DNA from 2 places in the Exiguobacterium sp. s5 genome. Region 2 is predicted to be linked to the other one. Evidence: predicted binding sites of a transcription regulator. Region 2 holds the regulator's gene; the other holds the start of a gene.
What was found. Region 2 encodes LexA, which represses DNA repair genes until DNA is damaged. Its sites were predicted from a motif close to CGAACATATGTTCG; they were not measured.
Positions count from the first base shown of each region.

Region 1: the regulator LexA is predicted to act here: its motif matches at 2,206-2,219, upstream of KNP60_RS10890 (YolD-like family protein).

Region 1 covers NZ_JACSLK010000005.1:2,534-7,192, reverse strand. Annotated here, with positions in the region: gene istA (IS21 family transposase) at 1-208, shown strand, start outside; gene istB (IS21-like element helper ATPase IstB) at 205-921, shown strand; gene KNP60_RS10895 (JAB domain-containing protein) at 1,416-1,871, opposite strand; gene KNP60_RS10890 (YolD-like family protein) at 2,243-2,584, shown strand; gene KNP60_RS10885 (IS30 family transposase) at 2,681-3,640, opposite strand; gene KNP60_RS10880 (heavy metal translocating P-type ATPase) at 3,989-4,659, opposite strand, start outside.
Region 2 covers NZ_JACSLK010000005.1:214,839-219,497, forward strand. Annotated here, with positions in the region: gene tkt (transketolase) at 1-856, opposite strand, end outside; gene KNP60_RS11970 (DUF896 domain-containing protein) at 1,056-1,289, opposite strand; gene KNP60_RS11975 (YneB family resolvase-like protein) at 1,350-1,994, opposite strand; gene KNP60_RS11980 (hypothetical protein) at 2,067-2,303, opposite strand; gene lexA (transcriptional repressor LexA) at 2,508-3,128, shown strand; gene KNP60_RS11990 (metal-binding protein) at 3,128-3,568, shown strand; gene KNP60_RS11995 (DNA alkylation repair protein) at 3,656-4,659, opposite strand, start outside.

The DNA.
Region 1 (4,659 bases), 210 kb from region 2:
CGTACCCAACTTACTCGTTCGGCAGGAAAGACTGGCCTGGATCCGAGCCAAGCTCGCACTCTATCCAATCCTCGAGATCAATGAACGCCTATACGAGCTACTGAGCGAGGACGACGATCCAGCCGTGGTTGAGGACCATCCTTATGATGTGGATTGGAGCAAGTACGATAGCCTGAATCGGCCTTGGGGAGAAGGTGGTGCAGTATGAGCCTAAAAGAAATGTGCAAATCGCTCCGCCTTGCCTATGTCGCTGAAATCTATGAATCGATTCCAACGGAATCCCCTGAAAAGTTTCTCACGGAGCTTTTCTCGATGGAAATGCGCCTCCGCGAGGAAGCGAAAGCGCAACGGTTAATCAAAAAGGCAAAATTCATCAACAATAAGTCACTAGACGACTATCATTGGGGCAATCACATCTACTTCCCAAAGCATTTAGATAAGGACGAACTGACCTCACTGAATTTCGTCGAGCACTCACAGAACGTCGTTCTGACAGGGTCCCCGGGTACAGGAAAGACCCATTTGGCCATCGGGCTCGGGAGAGAAGCTTGTCACAAAGGTTATGAGGTGAGGTTCTTCCGGGTCTCTGAACTCGTCGAGCAACTTAACAAGGCCTGGCGGGATGGAAAACTAGGCAACTTCCATTCTCGTCTCGAGTCGGCAGATATGATTATTTTAGATGAGATGGGATATCTCCCTCTCACAAAAGAATCTGCGGAACTTCTGTTTCATCTCATCACCGACTGGTACGAGCGAAAGAGCCTGATCATCACATCCAACCTTGAGTTCAGCCAATGGAATCGCATCTTTGGCGACGCGCGCTTGACTGCGGCACTCGTCGATCGCGTCATCCATCACGCTCACATACTAAACTTTACAGGTGACAGTTATCGTGTCACGCATGCGTTGTCGAAACACTAAAACCCAGCTGGCAAAGTTCTGTACTTTTCGTTGCATTATTGTGCACATTTGTATTGCAAAATACAGTCGAAGCAATACCTCCGTCATCTCGTCCATCGTCTGTTGATCTAGTTGGTAACTGTCCATCTGAATCTTCCTCTCCTGTTGATAGCCTCATGATACCTCGCATCCAAGCAGACAACATCTCGCCTAATTTCACGTAAGCCCTAGGGCTTGTTTAGAAAACATGCTCATTTTCAATAAACAAACCGTGTTTTCACTTCTGTCATTTCATCAAATAGTCTTCTTACGAGACAGACCAAAACAACGTCCAACCTTCACACACGAACCATCGCGTTTTCGTCATGCGAAAACGACCCTTTTCCGGATCCCGCTCTATGGATCCAGGCGAGAGCAACGCGAGTCGCCCATCCAGTCAAAGAAAAACGTACGTTTTTCTTCCTTGTCCTTACCGGACGGACCGGGACCGGTCCCCCGGCCCCACTCCATTCCGTTCAACCCATGTAACCTCGCTGTTTCATGCTGACGTACGACTCGTCCGCTCCGAGGATGAGATGGTCGAGCACCGGGATGCCGATGAGGTCCCCCGCCTCATGTAACCGTTCGGAGACGAGGATGTCCTCCCGGCTCGGCGTCGGGTCCCCGCTCGGGTGCTGATGACAGACGATGAGGCACGAGGCGTTGTTCAAGATGGCGCATTTGAAGACCTCCCGTGGGTGGACGACACTCGAGTTGACGCTCCCGACGTGTGCCCGGTGGACGCCGATGACCCGGTTCTTTGTGTTGAGCATGATGACGAGGAACACTTCACGGTCGTCGTCCCCGATGAACGAGGAACCGATTTGTCGGGCACTGTCCGGTGATTGGATGATGGCGTGCTCGAGAGCGACCATCTCCTCGCGAATCTCTTGTTTGATACGAATGACCTCGATGATGGATGTAAGTTCCATGATGGTTTGTCCCCTTTCGGATAAGCCGAGCTCAGAACGAACACCGTTGTGCGTCCTGTTGACGGGAACGAAGCGAGCGTCGGGAGACGGTGCAAGGGCGACCGCAGGGAGAGCCTCAAAAAAATGCGTAGAGCAAACGGAGGGACAGGCTTCCGTAGCCAACGAGCGAAAAGCCTCGCTTTGAGCCTAAAGCGAAGGAAGACGGGCCGGAGGGCGCGTCATTTTTTTGACGTCCCTTGCACCGAAGACCAGCGAGCTAGAGTACGGAAACAGGACGCACGGATTACCAATCACGAAAAAGGCTGTTCAAACGGGACAAATCGGGTATAAAATAAGAACAAACGTTCGTTTTATTGAGAGGGGTAATTATTATGACGATGTATCGCGATCGGGGCGAATTGAAATGGATCCCATTCCTCATGCCCGAGCACAAGGCGCTACTGACGAAATACTATAAAGAGATTCAAAAAATTGAGATGCCAGATATCGATGAACAGGTCCTATCGGTCTATGAGAATGTGCTGAACGACGCGATCTTCAGCGGAGATTTGGTAGAGGTAAAATATGTGGAGAAGCGGGAGATGAAACGATTCAGAGGATTCGTGCACCGGACGAACTACATGGAGCGGACCGTCGAGCTGGCCAATCAAAGGGAAGGGATCATCCATGTGCCGTTCGAGGCAATCATTCACGTCGAACAATCGATAGACTAACGCCCTGGCGGTTGCTGACGAAAAATCCTTTGCTGCTTTTATAGATGTATCAGTTAAAAGTTGCAGTACACTGATATCTTTAAATCATTCCGTTTGTCAATTTAAGCTAGACAGATCGACTCCATTCAGGTGACTCAAAAATGCCTCCAACGGTGTGCGGTAATTCAGTGACTTTCTTGGGATGTTATTCCGCTTGTCGGCCACCGACGAAATGAATGTTTGATCCACCTGGTTGAAGTCCATTTCCTTTGCCAAGCCGTCTTTCCGCAGGAGCCCGTTGGAGTTTTCATTCAAGGCGCGCTGAGAAGGCGTGCCGGGATCCGCAAAGTAAATCGAGACGTCGTGCCGGTTGCACAACGGTTTCCAATTGGAGAATTCCTTGCCGCAATCAAACGTGATGGATTTGAACAGATTTCTCGGGACCCCTTGGAACCACTGGTTCAACGCAGTTTCAATATCGCAAGCCTTGCGTCCTGCAGGCTTCAGGGCGATGATGACTTTCGTCAGCCGTTCGACCAGCGTGATCACCGCACTTTTGTGGCGGGCACCCACAATGGTGTCGCCTTCGATATGCCCGAACTCTTTTTTGAACGACGGGTTGTCGGCTTCCCGTTCGGAAATATGGCGTTTGAACGCCTGTTTTCCCCGGCGTTCCTGGTGTCCATTGGGTTTCCGTTTTCCTTTCATCGGCAGCGTGGCGGCGTCAAAGACCTGATTTTTGAACATGCGATAGATGGTGCGCGCGGAACAATCGATGGCCGTTTCTGCCCGGCCGACAATGACATCCGGCGTCCAGCCCTGCGCCACCTTGTCTTGAACATAGGCCACTTGTTTCTTCGGCAGGACAATCTTCCGCCGGCCGCAGCGTTTCTTATTTTTCTTGTATTGCGTGTAGAAGTCGAGCGCTGTATGTCCTGATTTCAGGAAATTGATGACGTTGTAGATTGGCTGCCTGGAACGGTTCATCAACTTAGCAATGATCGCTACAGGTATATTTTGGCGGTGGTAGGATTCTATCATCACCAGTTCATCCGTGGTAAGATGGGTGTAGGTCATTCGTGATCACTCCTATGTTTTTCTTTGGTCGGAAAATACATTGTGAGTGTACCACGAATGGCTTTTTCAATTGTCTAGCTTAATTTTACAATCGGCGATTAATGAATGAATGATCAATTTTTGAAAACTTTTTTGTGTTAATTGAATTTAAGTAGAAAAGAGAAGAAGCTTTTGGGCTTCCTCTCTTCCGATAATATCTCATATGTTAACTATAAAAATATATTTAATTATCCAAAGTCTTCAAACCTCCGTTTGACTTTAACCTAATACAAAACTGTGCCCCCAAGGTTAAAGAAAATTCAACTTTTGGGAGGCAGCACTTTTCGTGTACGACAATTAAACACGGTGTTAAACAGCTCTATTTCTTAGTTTCAATGTCATCGCATTGATAGCCACGATAACCGTGGACACGGACATCAGAACTGCTCCTGCGGCAGGAGCCAACGTAATCCCAATGGAGGCTAGAACACCCGCCGCTATGGGAATGGCAATAAAGTTATAACCGGCTCCCCACACGAGGTTCTGTTTCATTTTACTGGTTGTTTTATTGGCCAATTCGATAAAGGATTCAATATCGCCTGGATCCGACTGAGTCAAAATCACATCAGCGGAATCGATGGCGACTTGAGTTCCGGCACCGACTGCTATCCCAACGTCTGCTATTGCAAGGGATGGTGCATCGTTGACGCCATCGCCGACCATGATAACCGTTTGTCCATTATTTTTCAGTGATTCCACTAAACCATATTTATCTTGCGGTGATTGATTGGCTCTGTATTCAATGCCCAGTTCCTCTGCTACTCCTTGGGCCGCCGTTTCATTGTCACCTGTAGCCATAATCGGTTTTATATTGTAATGCTTCAATGCCTGTATCAGCGTTCTGCTCGTTTCTTTCAATTCATCGCCTAATGCGACCGTACCGATCGGATTCCCGTCCTCAACTAGTATACTTAATGTTGCCCCTTTGGGAACATCCACCGCTACATCTCTTCCAAGTGCCTTTTGGCTGATCAATTCGT
Region 2 (4,659 bases):
CCCACTTGTAGAACTGCTTCGTGAGTTCAATTTCAGCTTCGCCGAGTGGCGCACCGTGTGATGCCGATTTGCCTGACTTGTTCGGTGAACCAAAGCCGATAACCGTCTTCACTTCGATGAGGGTTGGTTTCGACGTTTCAGCTTTCGCTTCGTCGATCGCTTTCGCGATTGTATCGATATCCGTACCATCTTCGACACGGATCACTTGCCAACCGTAGGCGTTGAAACGATCTTCAACGCTTTCCGAGAACGATTTGTGAAGGTCGCCGTCAAGCGAGATATCATTTGAATCGTAAAGGACGACGAGTTTGCCGAGTTTCAAATGACCAGCGAGCGAAGCAGCTTCTGCCGATACGCCTTCCATCAAGTCACCGTCTCCGCAAATCGCGTATGTGAAGTGGTCAACCACTTTGAACTCATCGCGGTTGTACGTCGCTTCCAAATGTTTCTCTGCCATTGCCATCCCGACAGCCATGGCGATCCCTTGTCCGAGCGGTCCAGTCGTCGCGTCGACACCTGCCGTGTGACGGTACTCTGGATGTCCAGGCGTTTTCGAATCCATTTGGCGGAACGATTTGAGGTCGTCCATTGAGAGATTGTAACCAGATAAGTGAAGAAGCGAGTACAAGAGCATCGAACCGTGTCCCGCTGAAAGGACGAACCGATCACGGTTGAACCAGTTCGGGTTTTTCGGGTTGTGACGCATTTTGTCCGTCCAAAGTGTGAACGCCATCGGAGCCGCACCCATCGGCATACCCGGGTGACCTGAGTTCGCTTTTTGGACCGCATCGATTGAGAGTGTCCGAATCGAGTTAATCGCTAATAATTCTTTAGTAGTTGTTTCCACTAATTTCATCCTCTCTGTTGTTAACAAAGTTTCTACCCGTCATATTTTAGCACACTCATTCGTGTGTCACAACTAATTAATTAGTATAACACATTAAATGGAATCGTTTACTTCCTTTCGTTTGAAAACGCATCAATGAGTCCCCCTGATCAACGTTCGCGTATAACAAACATGCACATCCTATATGAAATAGGATGTGCATTCATGGTCATTCTGAGCGGTAACGTTCCTGCTCATCTTTTAATTTTTCTGGCGTTACGTCGTTTCCTTCCGGATCGACGACCTTCATTCCCATCATTTGTGATTTGAATGATTGGCGGAACGCTTGCAAATATTGTTGGCGCAGCGCTTGCTGCTCATCCATCTCTTGTGGTGACAGACCATCTGTCTTTGCTTTGTTGGCGAGGAAATTGATTCGCTCCAATTGTTCAGGTGCTAGCATCGGGCTCGCCCCCTCTCTACTGAATTTGTCCTTCTACTGTACAAAATCAACGAGCAGGAATCAAGTTTCTGGTACCGACACGTGCTCCAAGTAGCGCCGGTTCACGGTCGCTTTCGATACCTCATAACCAAAACCGCGGAGGGTGGCGGCAATTTCAGCGAACGTGAGTCCACGTTCACGCAATTGGACGATTTCTTCAATCGGAACTTCGATTCGGCTCCGGCCTCCCTGGTCATGGTGCTGGATATTCCGATGCGGATTAAATCCGTTCGCGACCGCCCGACGCATTCCGCGTGAAATTTTAGCGTTATGGATCTTACGTTGATACTCTTCGACGACACTGACGATCTCGAGCACCATCTTCTCGGCGTCGGAGACGATATATTCATCGGACGACTGCATCGTCAACAAGCGCACGTTATGTTTCATGAGCGTATGCAAGATAGCGATTTTTGCATTTCCCCGTCCGAGACGACTGTCGTCGCTCACGAGCACGGCATCGAGATCGGACGTCGAGACGTGCTCCAATAGATCGAGCAGTCCCGCCCGATTGACCTCATACCCGCTCTCTTGTTCACTGATCACATCGACAACCTCAGCCTCAAGACGTCTCGCCATCTGCTTCAACTCGTCCGCCTGACGACTGAGCGACGTCTCTTGGGTGGACTTGTTCGTCGATACGCGACAATAAATGACGACTCGCATCGCGTCACTTCCTTTCTTTCCATTCGCCCTCTACGATACACAGGATGAAGGGATGTTCGCAATCAGAAACGATTATTCGGCGGCGAACCACGTCGTCTTGTCGTCTTTTTCATCATCTCGCTTAGCGAGAATGTGCGCTTCGAGCGTCTCCGCCTCTTTCAAGGCGACTTCTTCTTCAATACTGTGTTCGACTTTTTGTTCGGTCACGACGACCGCTTCGTTGTCGCGAAGCTCTCCGACCGCGAAAAATACGAACATACCGAGTGCCAACATGCCGACTAAGATGATTCCATTGATTGTGTCTCTCATAATCATTGCCTCCTGGGAATAAGAATACACGTTCTCGAGAACGTCTGTTCGTTTATCTGTTCTCATCATAAAACAAGAACTTCTGTTCGGTCAAGCAGAAAAAACGAACGAATGTTTGTGCGCTCATGTGTTCTTGTGTTAAACTAAACCCATAAAGAATAGGATGCGTTCGCAGGTTATTCGACATAATCGAGGTGAAATCCATTGAAAAAAATGTCAGCAAGACAACAACAGATTCTTGATTTTATAAAAGCTGAGGTCCGGGCGAAAGGGTATCCCCCTTCGGTCCGCGAAATTGGCGAGGCTGTCGGGCTCGCATCGAGCTCGACTGTACACGGTCACTTGGACCGTCTTGAGAAGCGTGGATTGATTCGACGTGATAAGACGAAGCCACGCGCCATCGAGATTTTGGATGAAGAGATGTCCGTCGTCGAAGACCACGATGCCGTCATGTACGTGCCGGTCATCGGGAAAGTCACAGCCGGTACGCCGATCACGGCCATCGAGAACGTGGAAGAACACTTCCCGCTCCCGGCTCACGTCGTCGGTTCCGACAACGTCTACATGCTCTCTGTCTCAGGAGACTCGATGATTAACGCGGGGATCTTGGATGGGGACCGCGTCCTCGTCCGTCAACAGAACACGGCCGACAATGGAGAGATTGTCGTCGCCATGACGGATGAAGGTGAAGCGACCGTGAAGCGGATTTATAAAGAAGCTTCGAAAGTGCGTCTTCAACCGGAGAACGACGAACTCGAAGCGATGTATTTCGATAACGTGTCGATTTTAGGGAAGGTCATCGGTGTATACCGCACGATTCACTAATGGCTAGTGGCAAGACACATACCCGTACGAATCTCGTGGCAATCGGTGCTCTTGCGATTGCCACGCCTTTTATTGACATCGATGTTCCGACCGTGTTCCTGCTTGGCGCCCTCATCGGGACGTTCTGGCTCTCCCCGGATCTCGATTTGAAGTCGGACGCCTATTATCGATGGGGACCGCTTCGGGGCTTTTGGCTCCCTTATGTGAAGATTATGCCCCATCGGTCGTTATTCTCGCATTTTCCGCTCTTGAGCGATCTGATCCGGGTCATCTATCTCGGTTTCCCGCTCACGCTTCTGCTCACGGTCACGCCGTATGAGGAAGCTATCAGATCGTGGCTCGACCTGAACGGGGCAGCATGCTTCTTCGGACTCGTTTTCGCGACGACGCTACATACGACGCTCGACTATGCGTCCACGTTCTTAAAACGTGCGTTTTAATCAGATCGTTATGCTACACACCCAAAAAGGGCAACCCGTCTAAATAGACAGGGTTGCCCTTTTTTGAACCGTTTATTATATAGAAGTTCAACAACTTTTATGCAACATGACATGATTTTCAGCCACTTCTCGTCCATTTACCAACAAGACGACACGATGCTCCCCTGGATAATGCCGACGGGTCGTCAAATCTGACCAGTCGTGCACTCTGGTCGCTGCAAGTCGCGCGCCCCCAGCGACGGTTCTATTCGCTAGCAGGAATGCTTTACGACTCGCTTTCCCGTTGGCTTTTATAAACTCAATCGCGTATTCGATACGAACATAAGCAGCATCCCCTGGACGAATGGACACATCGTACTGAATCTCGCACGCCTCCCCTATGCGGATCACGTTCGGATGTATAGAAATCGATGAGTCGACGGTTAAATTTGTTTCCTGCGTATAACCGAATATCGTTAACGCGTCAGGATGGGCTGACTTGATCAGTGTCCGGCATCCGTGTCTAATGATCCAATCGGTATGAGGATGCTCGCCCTGCCATCGTCGCGAGACTGCGAGTACAGCTTCTGGGTGATCTTTCGAGATATCGTTGAGGTTGTTAGCGACACTTTTTCTCACATATAATGATGGATCTTCTTTTAACAACTCTAAAATCTCCAACACTGGAGCTGGGTCTTCTTTGAACATCGGTAACGATTCCGCCCACGGAAGGCGAGGACGACAACCCTCACTCGCCAAACGCCGAACATGTTCGTTCGGATGAATTGCCCAAGCTGTCATTTGGTTCATCACACGTGTTGGATCCCGCAACAAAAAAGGTCTGATGGCGAATTCAGAAGACGACGTCTGCGTGAAGCGTTCGAGCGCTGACATCGAGCGTTCCCAATACCCTTCTGCCTGCCCGTACACTGCTACAAAGTCCGGGAAAAACAAATAAGGAAAGCCGACGCAGTCATCTGCAATTTCAACCAATACGTCCAAAGCTGATTCGTAATTCTGTGGCAAATACTGACCTAGTTTTATCGAAATACGTCGAGTACGCCCTTTGAGTGCCAACGCTTCCCACGATTCATCTATGATTGATGCGATCA